DNA from 3 places in the Halomonas sp. E14 genome. Region 1 is predicted to be linked to each of the others. Evidence: predicted binding sites of a transcription regulator. Region 1 holds the regulator's gene; each other region holds the start of a gene.
The links. Region 1 encodes sigma-54, which starts transcription at its own class of promoters, with help from an activator protein. Its sites were predicted from a motif close to TGGCACNNNNNTTGCTNT; they were not measured.
Positions count from the first base shown of each region.

Region 2: ACT7B3_RS17165 (amino acid ABC transporter substrate-binding protein) is a predicted target of sigma-54. The motif match lies at 2,687-2,704, and genes of this name have one in related genera.
Region 3: glnA (glutamate--ammonia ligase) is a predicted target of sigma-54. The motif match lies at 1,060-1,077, and genes of this name have one in related genera.

Region 1 covers NZ_CP199423.1:2,454,193-2,458,448, reverse strand. Annotated here, with positions in the region: gene rapZ (RNase adapter RapZ) at 1-755, opposite strand, end outside; gene ptsN (PTS IIA-like nitrogen regulatory protein PtsN) at 796-1,266, opposite strand; gene hpf (ribosome hibernation-promoting factor, HPF/YfiA family) at 1,273-1,581, opposite strand; gene ACT7B3_RS11480 (RNA polymerase factor sigma-54) at 1,690-3,099, opposite strand; gene lptB (LPS export ABC transporter ATP-binding protein) at 3,254-3,985, opposite strand; gene lptA (lipopolysaccharide transport periplasmic protein LptA) at 3,987-4,256, opposite strand, start outside.
Region 2 covers NZ_CP199423.1:3,638,501-3,642,756, forward strand. Annotated here, with positions in the region: gene ACT7B3_RS17155 (amino acid ABC transporter permease) at 1-261, opposite strand, end outside; gene ACT7B3_RS17160 (amino acid ABC transporter permease) at 272-1,462, opposite strand; gene ACT7B3_RS17165 (amino acid ABC transporter substrate-binding protein) at 1,575-2,600, opposite strand; gene ahpF (alkyl hydroperoxide reductase subunit F) at 2,944-4,256, opposite strand, start outside.
Region 3 covers NZ_CP199423.1:331,939-336,194, forward strand. Annotated here, with positions in the region: gene ACT7B3_RS01485 (glycosyltransferase) at 302-832, shown strand; gene glnA (glutamate--ammonia ligase) at 1,209-2,615, shown strand; gene ACT7B3_RS01495 (DUF4124 domain-containing protein) at 2,802-3,350, shown strand; gene glnL (nitrogen regulation protein NR(II)) at 3,709-4,256, shown strand, end outside.

The DNA.
Region 1 (4,256 bases):
CAGCCGATGGCGACGGTCAGGTAGCTGCGGTGGGAGTCGCGGTAGGCCGGCAGCCAGCGTTCCACCCAGTTCAAGATGTCGCTGTGCATCGCCTCGACCAGTGGGTACTGCTCGAGAAATTCAATAATGCTGGCGTCGCGCCCGGTCGCCGAGCGCAGCCGCGGGTCCCAGTAGGGGTTGGGCAGGCAGCGCGCATCGAACACGATATCTGCGTCAAGCGGCACGCCGCCCTTGAAGCCAAACGATTCCACCGTCAGGGTCAGCTGGTCGGCGCGGTGGCTGGCTACCTGGTCGGCAATGCGGCCGCGCAGGTCATGTACGGAAAGCCGTGAGGTGTCGATGACCAGGTCGGCGAGGTTGCGAATGCCGCTGAGCGTGGCGTGCTCCGTCTCGATCGCTTCCTTCAGCGTCATGTTGCTGCCGCGGGTCAGGGGGTGGCGACGCCGCGTGGCCGAGTAGCGTTCGATCAGGATGCGTGCGTCGGTGGTGAGATAGATCACCTGGCAGTCCACGCCGCGCTCGCGCAGCTCCTCAAGCAGACGCGGGAAGCGTTCCAGTGCATGGGGGAGATTGCGCGCATCGACGCTGACGGCAATGGCAGAGTGGCCGGCGGGGCTGTCGCGTAGTTCGTCGACCAGAGAGCCCAGCAGCATGGCGGGGAGGTTGTCGATGGCGTAGTAGCCGATATCCTCGAGCGCCTGCAGTGCGATCGATTTGCCGGAACCGGAACGGCCACTGATGATCACGAGCTGCATGGCGGATCTCCTGAGCGAATGGCGGGCCGTGCGGGCGGCGTCAGGGTGACGCTTGTCGTCGTATGGCCTCGATGAGTCGTTCGTGGAGTTCGCGCTGGCTTTCGCACTTGCGCAGTCTCGCACGGGTCTCGGCGTCGTTCATGGTGCCGGCTACCTGGCTGAGCAGCGCCAGGTGGGTGTCATCGGCCTCCTCGGGCACCAGCAGCACGAAGACCAGATCCACCGGTTCGCCGTCGATGGCGTCGAAGTCGATCGGCTCGGCCAGCTTCAGAAAGGCCGCTACCGGGCTGTGGCAGTGCGGGCTTCTTGCGTGAGGAATGGCAACCCCGTTGCCGATGCCGGTGCTGCCAAGGCGTTCACGCCCCACCAGCCGGGCAAACACTTCCTGGCTGTCGAGGCTCGGGGTATTCTGCGCGATGAACGTGCTGAAGAACTCCAGCACACGTTTCTTGCTGCCCCCGGGCACGCCGAACAGGGCGCGCTCCGGGGGCAGAATGGTTTCTAGTGACATGGCGTCTCAGCGAATGCCGGCGCCTTGGGCGCGGGCTTGGGCCTTTTCCTTGTGCTTGACCATCTGGCGGTCGAGCTTGTCGGTGAGGGCGTCGATGGCGGCGTACATGTCGGGATCGGAGGCTTCCGCATGCAGATCGGCGCCGGCTGCGTGCAGGGTGCAGGCGGCCAGCATACGTTCCTTCTCTACCGACAGGGTGACGTGGACGTTGGTGATGTTGTCGTAATGACGCTGAACGCGGTTCAGCTTCTCGCTTACGTAGTCACGCAGGGCATCGGTCAGCTCTACATGGTGGCCGGTGATATTGACTTGCATGACAGGCTCCTTCGTCCGTCGAGTGGTGGCTCGATTGTAACCCTTTTTAGGGCCTAGCAAACCCCCTCGCTACCCGCATTTGTCCGGGATCAAACCCGCCTCTCAAGCCTAGCGGAAACGCTTGCGTTCGCTCGACGAGGGGATACCCATGGCCTCACGATATTTGGCGACGGTACGTCTGGCGACCCGGATGCCTTCTTCTTCGAGCAGCTCGACCAGGCGGCTGTCGGAAAGCGGCTTGCGTGGAGGTTCATCCTGCACCATCTTGCGAATCCGTGCACGTATCGCGGTGCTGGAGTGCGCATCGCCCTCGCCGCCGCCCACGTGGCTCGAGAAGAAGTACTTCAGTTCGAACACCCCGCGCGGCGTATGGATGTACTTCTGTGTGGTCACGCGTGAAATGGTCGATTCGTGCATCTCAACGGCCTGGGCGATGTCGGCCAGGATAAGCGGGCGCATGGCTTCCTCGCCCTGCTCGAGAAAGTCGATCTGGCGCGCCATGATCTCGCTGCCGACCCGCAGCAGGGTGTCGTTGCGGCTGGCAAGACTCTTCATCAGCCAGCGCGCCTCTTGCAGGTGATCCTTGAGAAACTGATTATCGGCGCTCTTGTCGGCGCGCTTCACCAGCGACATGTAGTCGGGCTGGATGCGCAGCCGAGGGAGCGCTTCGGCATTGAGCTCGACGCGCCAGCCGTGGACGTCATGGATGGCCAGCAGGTCGGGCGTGACGTAGTTGCCGCTGACCTCGACGTAGGCACTGGCAGGGCGCGGGTCGAGCGAGCGAATCAGCCCGATGACAGCCTCCAGCGCTTCGTCGTCGAGCCCCAGGCGGCGCTTGAGCAAGCGGCGGTCGTCGGCGGCCAGGGCTTCGAGGAACTGGCGCACCAGCCGGCGCGCCTGGGGCAGCAGCGAAGTGGTGTCGGGCAGCGTGGCCAGCTGCAGCAGCAGGCATTCGCGCAGGTCGCGGGCGAAAACGCCGGTCGGCTCGAATTGCTGCAGACGCAGCAGGACCTGCTCCACTTCTCGGGTGGTCAGTCCGTCGAGTCCCTGCTGGCGAAGCCCGTCGCGCACATCATCAAGCGACTGGGTGAGGTAGCCGGTACCGTCGACGGCATCGATCAGGCTTTCGGCGATCAGCCGCTGGCGTTCGCTGAGGTCGGTCATGGCCAGCTGCCAGGTCAGGTGGCCGGCCAGGCTCTGAGCGCTGGCCTGGCGCTCGAAGTCAGGGCCTTCGCCGCTGCCAGCGCTGCCGTGATCGGGATAGGTGTCCGTCCACTCGCTGTCGGTGGTCAGCTCTAAGGGAATGTCGTCGTTCCAGTCGTCCGGGGGGGCGTCGTCGACCCGCGTCTCGCCGTACTGCTCGTCCAGTTCGAGCATCGGGTTGGCCTCGAGGGCCTGCTGGATTTCCTGGCGCAAATCAAGCGTGGAGAGCTGGAGCAGGGCGATGGCCTGCTGCAGCTGTGGCGTCATGGTCAGCTGGGTGCCGACTCGCAGTTGCAAAGAGGCTTTCATGGCCATGAGAGAAAGTGCTCATCTGCCGAAAAAAACCACCCTATTCCGCTTGAGCGTTGGTTGCAAGATGTGTTGCTGCAATATGCATGCCATGCGCAAATTTCATGCCCCAACACTTGACAGTCTGCAGCATCAGTGTGTTGTGAGGAACAAGGGGGCGTCAGAGGCGGAAATCTTCGCCGAGGTAAACTTCCCGCACGCGTCGATTGGCCAGGATGGTGTCGGCATCGCCTTCGGCGATGATCTGGCCGTCGCCGACGATATAGGCGGTATCGCAGATATCCAGCGTCTCGCGCACGTTGTGGTCGGTGATCAGCACACCGATGTTGCGTGCCTTGAGCTGGCGAATGATGCCCTTGATCTCGCCGACGGAAATGGGGTCGACGCCGGCGAAGGGTTCGTCAAGCAGGATGAAGGCGGGCTCGGTCGCCAGGGCGCGGGCGATCTCGACCCGCCGCCGTTCGCCGCCAGACAGGCTCATGCCCAGGTTGTCGCGAATGTGGGTGATATGGAAATCTTCCAGCAACTGCTCCAGCCGTGCGTGGCGGCCACGCTTGTCGAGGTCACGGCGCGTCTCGAGGATCGCCAGGATATTGTCCGCCACCGACAGCTTGCGAAAGATCGAGGCCTCCTGCGGCAGGTAGCCGATGCCGGCTCGTGCGCGCTCATGCATGGCGCTGCTGGAGAGATCCAGCTCGTCGATGCAGACGTTGCCGGCATCGGCCTTGACCAGCCCGACGATCATGTAGAACGAGGTGGTCTTGCCGGCGCCGTTGGGCCCGAGCAGCCCGACGATGCTGCCCTGGGCGATGGACAGGCTGATGTCGTGCACCACGCGGCGGCGCTTGTAGCTCTTGGCCAGGTGCCTGGCGTACAGCGTCTTCGTCGTCATCTCAGCGCTCCGGCTGCAGGGTCATGCGAATGCGCTGACGCCCTTCGACGCCTTCTCCCTCGGCGCGGGCCTGGACCACGCGGCGGTCGAGGAAGTACTCCAGGTAGCCGCCATCGAAGGTATCGCCGCCCTGTTGCAGTTCGGCGCGGTCGATCAGCTCCACGCGGCGTTCGGCCACGTGATAGATGATGGTACGGCCCCAGCCGCGGGCCAGCGGCTCGTCCGGAGCGGGCTGCTGCTGGATGTAGGCGCGTTCGCCGGTGGCGATGGC
Region 2 (4,256 bases), 1.2 Mb from region 1:
GAACTGGGTCAGGCGGGCGTTGACGAACACCCAGCAGGCCCCCTCCCGCGAGCAGTCGTCGCGGCTGGTGCCCACCCAGTCGGCGTTGATGAAGGCCCACTGGATCGTCGGGGTCAGCAGCACATACAGCAGGTAGAGCCCCAGCAGGGTGAAGACCGTGTTGATCGGCCCGCTGAACAGGTTGGCCCGCAGCCAGGCCAGCGGCCCCACCGTGTTCTTCGGTGCCGGGCGCGCCTCGATCATCTTGGGTTGGATTGTCATGGCGCTTCTCCTAGCGTTCCACCAGCGCCACGCGGGCGTTGAACCAGTTCATGAACATCGACACCAGCAGGCTGATGGTCAGGTAGACCGCCATGGTCATGGCGATCACCTCGATCGCCTGCCCGGTCTGGTTGAGCGTGGTGCCGGCGAACACCGAGACCAGGTCGGGATAGCCGATGGCCGTGGCCAGCGAGGAGTTCTTGATCAGGTTGAGGTACTGGCTGGTCAGCGGCGGGATGATCACGCGCAGCGCCTGGGGAATCACCACCAGCCGCAGTACCAGACCTTGGGGCAGGCTCAGCGCCTGGGCCGCCTCGGTCTGCCCATGGGGAATGGCCTGGATGCCTGAGCGCACGATCTCGGCGATGAACGACGCCGTGTAAATCGACAGCGCCAGCCATAGCGCCAGGAACTCGGGGATGACGGTGATCCCGCCGCGGAAGTTGAAGCCACGCAGCTCCGGCACGTCCCAGGTGATCGGCACCCCGGTGGCCAGCAGCACCAGCAGCGGCAGGCCCAGGATCAGGCCCAGCGAGATCCAGCCGGCCGGCAGCCGCTTGCCGGTGGCTTCATGGCGCCGCTTGTTCCAGATCGTCAGCACGATGCTGGCGACCACGGCCACCCCCAAGGCCAGCGGGATCATGCCGAAACCCGACTCGAATAGCGGCTCGGGCAGGTAGAGCCCGCGCACGTTGAGGAAGATCACCTCGCCCAGCGAGTAGCTGTCGCGTGCCGATGGCAGGGTGCGCAGCACGGCGAAGTACCAGAAGAAGATCTGCAGCAGCAGCGGTATGTTGCGGAAGATCTCGATGTAGCCGCTGGCCAGCCGGGCGATCAGCCAGTTGGGCGAGAGCCGGGCGATGCCCACGGTGAAGCCGATAACGGTGGCGGCCACCACGCCGAGAGCGGAGACAAGCAGCGTGTTGAGCAGGCCCACCACGAAGGTACGCCCGTAGGTGCTCTGCGACGAGTAGTCGATTAGGCTCTGGACGATGCCGAAGCCAGCAGTATTATTCAAGAAGCCGAAGCCGGTGGTGATGCCTCGGGCGGCCAGGTTGGCCTGGGTGTTGCCGATGATGTACACCAGGAAGGCGGCCACCGCGAGGATCAGCAACACCTGGAAAATCAGCGCACGTTTGGCACGATCACGCCAGAACGGCGGCTTGGGGCCGATGGAGTGGGCCTTGGGTCGAACGGACATGGACAAGCTCTCCGCCTGGATCCGTCAAGCAGGTGATCAGGCACCCGGCCCGGGGTTGCCGGGCCGGGGCACTAACGGTTCAGGGCGCCGACGTGGCGCCCTGGCGGTAGGCTCAGCGGATCGGCGGAGCGTACTGAATGCCGCCTTCGGTCCACAGGGCGTTGATGCCGCGTTCGATTTCAAGCGGCGACCCCATGCCGACGTTGCGCTCGAAGCTCTCGCCGTAGTTACCGACCTGGCTGATGATGTTGTAGGCCCAGTCGGCGGAGAGGCCCATACCTTCGCCGTAGTTGCCGTCACGTCCCAGCAGGCGGGCGATGTCCGGGTCATCAGACTCGAGCATCTCGTCGACGTTGTCCTGGGTGATGCCCATCTCCTCGGCGTTGAGCATGGCGAACAGCGACCACTTGACGATGTTGAACCACTGGTCGTCGCCCTGGCGTACCACCGGGCCCAGCGGCTCCTTGGAGATGACTTCCGGCAGGATCACGGACTGATCCGGATCGGAGAGCTGAATGCGCAGCGCCGCCAGCTGGGAGGTATCGGAGGTCAGCACGTCGCAGCGACCGGCCTCGTAGCCGCCCACAGTCTGCTCGGAGGTGTCGAAGACGATGGGGTCGAACGTCATGCCGTTGGCGCGGAAGTAGTCGGCCACGTTGAGTTCGGTGGTGGTGCCGGACTGTACGCAGATCGCCGCACCGTCGAGATCCTTGGCGCTGGAGACGCCGAGATCGCGGTTGATCATGAAGCCGATGCCGTCGTAGAAGGTCACGCCGGTGAAGTTCAGGCCCAGGGTGGTGTCACGCGTGGTGGTCCAGGTGGTATTGCGCGACAGCACGTCGACCTCGCCGGACTGCAGCGCGGTGAAGCGCTCTACCGCGTTCAACGAGATGTAGCGTACGGCCTCGGCATCGCCGAATACCGCTGCGGCCACGGCACGGCAGACGTCGACGTCCAGCCCCTGCCATTCGCCCTGATCATCGGGCGCGGAGAAGCCCGGCAGGCCGTCGCTGACACCGCACTGCACCGCGCCGCGATTGCGGGTTTCGTCGAGCGTAGAGGCCTGGGCGGTCGTGGCGGCGCCCAGCAACAGCGCACCGGTAGCAGCCAGCAGGACAACATTGTTCTTCTTCAGCATCAGGTTTTCCCTCGTTGACGAGTGTTTATTGTGACTTGTGGGGTCATGCAGGAGTCCGTGCCGCTTTTCCTGCGTACGTCCAGACACTAGCAAAGTTCGTTCCACTAGGGCGAGATGGCAGTGCCACACACTTTTTCAACGTAATTCGATAAGAAATCTTGCCGAAACGCGAAGAATTGAGCAAAACGCTCAGCGGGCGTGCCAAGCCCCATGCCCCGCCGGAGTGCAGTGCGCGCCACCCTTCCCCGGCATGGTGCAGGCTGCCCGACGACCCACACGCCGACGCCCCGGCAGGAAGCCTGCCGGGGCGTCGGGTACCAGGCCGGGCAACGCCGGCCAAGTATCAGCTGCGGATAAGGTAGTCGAACGCGCCCAGCGCCGCCTTCGAGCCTTCGCCCATGGCGATGATGATCTGCTTGTAGGGCACGGTGGTGACGTCGCCGGCGGCGAAGATACCGGGCACCGAAGTCATGCCGCGCGCGTCGGTGACAATCTCGCCACGCTCCGACAGCTCGATGGAAGAGTCGGTCAGCCACTCGGTGTTGGGCACCAGGCCGATCTGCACGAAGATGCCTTCCAGCTCGAGCCGCTTGATCTCGCCGCTGGCCCGCTCTTCGTAGCTCAAACCGTTGACCCGGGTGCCGTCGCCGTTCACCTCGGTGGTGCGGGCGCCGAGGATGATCTCGACGTTGGACAGGCTGCGCAACTTCTTCTGCAGCACGGCGTCGGCGCGCATCTCGTCCATGAACTCGATCAGCGTCACGTGGCCGACGATGCCGGCCAGGTCGATGGCCGCCTCGACGCCGGAGTTGCCGCCGCCGATCACCGCCACGCGCTTGCCCTTGAACAGCGGGCCGTCGCAGTGGGGGCAGTAGGCCACGCCCTTGTTGCGGTACTCGGCTTCGCCGGGCACGTTCATCTCGCGCCAGCGGGCGCCGGTAGAGAGAATCAGCGTCTTGCTCTTTAGGCGCGCGCCGGATTCGAACTCCACCTCGTGCTCGCCGCCCTGGTCGGCGGCCGGAATCAGCTTCACGGCGCGCTGCAGGTTCATGATGTCGGCTTCATATTCCGTGACGTGCTGCTCGAGCGCCGCGGCCAGCTTGGGGCCTTCGGTGTAGGGCACCGAGATAAAGTTCTCGATTGCCATGGTATCGAGCACCTGGCCGCCGAAGCGCTCGGCCGCCACGCCGGTGCGGATGCCCTTGCGCGCGGCGTAGATGGCCGCCGCAGCGCCGGCCGGGCCGCCGCCCACCACCAGCACGTCGAACGGGTCCTTCTCGTTGAGCTTGGCCGCCTCGCGCTGGGCAGCGCCGGTGTCGACCTTGGCCAGGATCTGCTCCAGGCTCATGCGCCCCTGGTCGAAGGGCTCGCCATTGAGGTAGATGCTCGGCACCGACATGATCTGGCGCGCTTCCACCTCATCCTGGAACAGCGCGCCGTCGATGGCGACGTGGCGCACGCCCGGGTTGAAGATGGCCATCAGGTTGAGCGCCTGCACCACGTCGGGGCAGTTCTGGCACGACAGCGAGTAGTAGGTCTCGAAATGGAACTCCCCGTCGAGCGCCTTGATTTGCGACAGGGTATCGTCGCTGACCTTGGGCGGGTGGCCGCCGACCTGCAGCAGCGCCAGCACCAGCGAGGTGAACTCGTGGCCCA
Region 3 (4,256 bases), 2.1 Mb from region 1:
CGCTCGCCAGGCCGCAGCGAGCAGGGAACTCAGCATACAACATCTACGTCACGCGACGGGTCCTGGCACTTCGTCACGCCTCGGCACAAGCCGGCCGGTTCGAACGCTGCGGTTCGTATTGGGCTAGTGCCTGTGTCCGACAACACCGGGTCGCGCATCGCACGCGCATGGCAGGTTGCCGTGCCATGGCGTCATGCAGGCGCGCTCGGTGCGCCTCTTCGTTGATCTACTCGGCGGTGACCCCGCAAGTATGGAGCTTCTAGCGGCTATGTTCCTCAGTAGCACTCTTCTGGATGCCCGCATGGTTGGTGCGCAGCTGCCGCGCCATCTCGGTGCGCTCTGGCGGGCCTCGCGCCGCTGGCCGGGAGAGCACGAGATTCTGGTGGTCGACGATACCGGCGACCCCGGGCTGCAGGCCATGGTCGAGCGTTACGGCATCAGGCTGGTGCGCTGCGACCGACGCCGGTTGGGCGAGCGACTCAACCTGGCCGCCCACGAGAGCCAGGGTGAGGTGTTGCTGTTCCCCGGCCGCGTGTCGCGGCGTGCCATGACCAAGCTCGGCGGCATGCTGGGCGAGGCGTGCCGCGGCAGCTGGGATGCGGTGGTCTTGCCGGGCAATCGGCTGGGCGTGCTGGCGCGCTGGTGGTGGCGCCTGCATCGCCCCTCGGACTCGGACGCCATTTGCGTCAAGCGTGACTGGTTCGAGCGGATCGGTGGCTGCGACGAGCAGTACGACCGCCAGGCCCTGGCCGAACTGGTCGAACGCCTGCGCGCCTGCCGTGCCCGGGTGCTGCTGGAAAGAGGCCGGGCCAGCGCCGCCACCTTGCCCTGACGCAACAAGCGCTCCGACGGCCAGCGAGGGCACGCACGCCGCGATCCAATCTGCCTTCTTTCGGTGCATTTTCCTTTCTCGCGCACCTTTATGGTGCAGACATTCCTCGCCGGGCACCATCGAGCGAGCCGCCATGCTCGCTATGGCACATGGTGGTGCACATCCCGCTTCGAATAACTCCTTGAATTTCAGCGGCAAGAAAATTTTCGAGCGTCGCTGGTGCAAATTGGCACGCTGCCTGCATTGTATTGGCTAGCGCCATGTTCGTGCATGGTGATCGTGGGCAGCCGAACTGCCGCGTGCTACAAACATGCTGGAATGAACCAGCACTGGTCATCAGCCAACGAATCGAGCCAATGCTCAAACGGAGGACACCATGTCAGCCAAGACTCTCGCCCTGATCGAAGAACATGATGTGAAGTGGGTCGACCTGCGCTTCACCGACACCCGGGGCAAGGAACAGCACGTCACCATCCCGGCTCGCGATGTCAACGAGGAGTTCTTCGAGAACGGCCAGATGTTCGATGGCTCCTCCATCCATGGCTGGAAGGGCATCAACGAGTCGGACATGATCCTGCGTCCGGAAGACGGCACCGCTTTCCTCGACCCGTTCACCGAAGATTCCACCTTGGTGCTGCGCTGCGACATCATCGAGCCGGCCACCATGCAGGGCTACGAGCGCGACCCGCGCTCCATTGCCAAGCGCGCCGAGGCTTACCTGCAGTCCACCGGCCTTGGTGACACTGCCTTCTTCGGCCCCGAGCCCGAGTTCTTCATCTTCGACGAGGTGCACTGGAAGTCCGATATCGAGGGCTCCATGTACAAGATCACCTCCGAAGAGGGTGCCTGGTCGACCGACCGCCAGCTCGAAGGCGGCAACCTGGCCCACCGTCCGCGGGTCAAGGGCGGCTATTTCCCGGTGCCCCCGGTCGACAGCTTCCATGACATCCGTGGCGCCATGTGTAACACCCTGGAAGCGATCGGCCAGACCGTCGAAGTGCATCACCACGAGGTGGCCAACGCTGGCCAGAACGAGATCGGCGTCAAGTTCAACACCCTGGTGAAGAAGGCCGACGAAGTTCAGGAAATGAAGTACGTGATCCACAACGTGGCCCACGCCTACGGCAAGACTGCCACCTTCATGCCTAAGCCGCTGGTCGGCGACAACGGCAGCGGCATGCACGTGCACCAGTCGTTCTGGAAGGATGGCCAGAACCAGTTCGCGGGCGACCAGTACGCCGGCCTGTCGGAAATGGCGCTGTACTACATCGGCGGCATCATCAAGCACGCCCGTGCCCTGAACGCCTTCGCCAACGCCTCGACCAACTCCTACAAGCGCTTGGTGCCGGGCTTCGAAGCGCCGGTCATGCTGGCCTACAGTGCCCGCAACCGCTCTGCGTCGATCCGTATTCCGTATACCGCAAGCCCGAAGGGCAAGCGCGTCGAGGTCCGCTTCCCCGACCCGACGGCCAACCCCTACCTGTGCTTTGCCGCCATGCTGATGGCCGGTATCGACGGCATCAAGAACAAGATCCACCCCGGCGACGCCATGGACAAGAACCTCTATGACCTGCCGCCGGAAGAGGGCAAGAAGGTGCCGACCGTGGCGCACAGCCTGGATCAGGCCCTGGATGCCCTGGACAAGGATCGTGCCTTCCTCCTCGAAGGCGGCGTGTTCACCGACGACATGATCGACGCCTACATCGAACTGAAGATGGAAGACGTGGAGCGCATCCGCATGACCACGCACCCGATCGAATTCGATATGTACTACAGCTGCTGATCCCTCAGCGGCAAGCGCTTCACCGCAGGCGGCCGAGCCGCCGATGGTGACACGAAAGGGGCCCCCTCGCGGGGCCCTTTTTTGTCGTACACTCAAGCCTGCGGCGGGGCCGCAGGCTGCTTCATGCCCGCCGCCGAGGCGGGCCTACACCTCTGGGCGCGTCGGGTTGAGCAAGGAGATCACGCCATGACGAAGGCTGTCGCGCTACTCATTCTCTGGTTGATGGCCGCATCGGCCTTCGCCACCACCATCTATCGTACGGTCGATGCCCAGGGCAACGTGATCTTCAGCGATAATCCTGAGCGCGGCGGCGAAGCGGTTCAGCTGGCGCCGCTGACGGTGGTGCCGGCCAGTGCCGGCGAGCGGCGCAGCGTCGTGGCGCCTCGCGTGGAAGGCATCGCACCGCGGGTGCCGGCGGCGCCGGGTCAGCCGTTCATGCCCTACGACACCTTCCGCATTTTCTCTCCCCGCCAGGGCGCCGCGCTGCCGGCCAGCCACGCCGGCAACCTGCAGGTGGCGCTGCTGATCGAGCCGCCGCTGCGCACGGACCATCAGGTTCGCCTCTTGGTCGACGGCCGGGTCAGCCAGACGGCGCTGCACACCTCGGCCTTCATGCTCTCCAACCTGGCCAGCGGTCGCTATGAGCTTCAAGCGGAGCTGCTCGACGCCCGTGGCGAGATTCGCCATCGCACGCCGCCGGTGTCGCTGGTGGTGGAGCGCGCCGGCCCGCCCTAGCTATGGTCGCCGTTACCCGGCGCGTTTCCGCCCGAAAGTGGGGTTGCAGGACGTCCGGTGCGGTGGCGCTGTGACGGTGCGGGCGCCTGCCCGCACCGGGTCGAGCCCGCCCCGCCTTGGCTACCCCGTTGCCCTGTTGTACGGCTGGCGCGTTTTTTGGCGCACCAATATAGTGCATTAAAGTCGCCCGCCCAGGCCTTGGCCGCTGCCTGCCCTGCCGCAAGGCAGCGCCGTTGCGCGGTTTTCTCTTTTGGCGCACTTCTTGCTAAGTACTTGTAGCGAGTTGTTGGGTGCGTTGCGCTACGGCAACGCCATCGGCGCCATGCCGGTGCACGCCCCGTAAACAGAAGGCTATGCCATGTACCGACGCTTGATGGAACATCTCACCACCGCCGTGCTGCTGCTCGATGGCAGGCTGCGTCTGCGTTGGATGAATCCGGCAGCGGAAGCGCTGCTTGCGGTCAGCCTGGGGCGGGTGCACGGGCTGCGCCTGGCGGCGCTGCTGTCCGACGACGATGGCATGGGTGAGGTGCTGGCCAAGGCGGCCGGCAACCAGCACCCCTTCACCCAGCGTGAGGTGCGCCTGACCCTGGCCAGCGGCGCCGGAGCGACCATCGACTACACGGTGACGCCGCTCTCCACCGACGAGCTGCTGGTGGAGATGGAGCCCCGCGACCGGCTGCTGCGCATCTCGCGCGAGGAGGCGCTGCTCAACCGGCAGGAGGCGATCAAGGTACTTTCGCGCGGGCTGGCCCATGAGGTGAAGAACCCGTTGGGCGGCATCCGCGGCGCCGCCCAGCTGCTCGAGCGCGACCTCGACGACCCGGCCCTGCAGGAATTCACCCGCATCATCGTCGAGGAGGTCGACCGCCTGCGCGACCTGGTCGATAGCATGCTGGGGCCGAA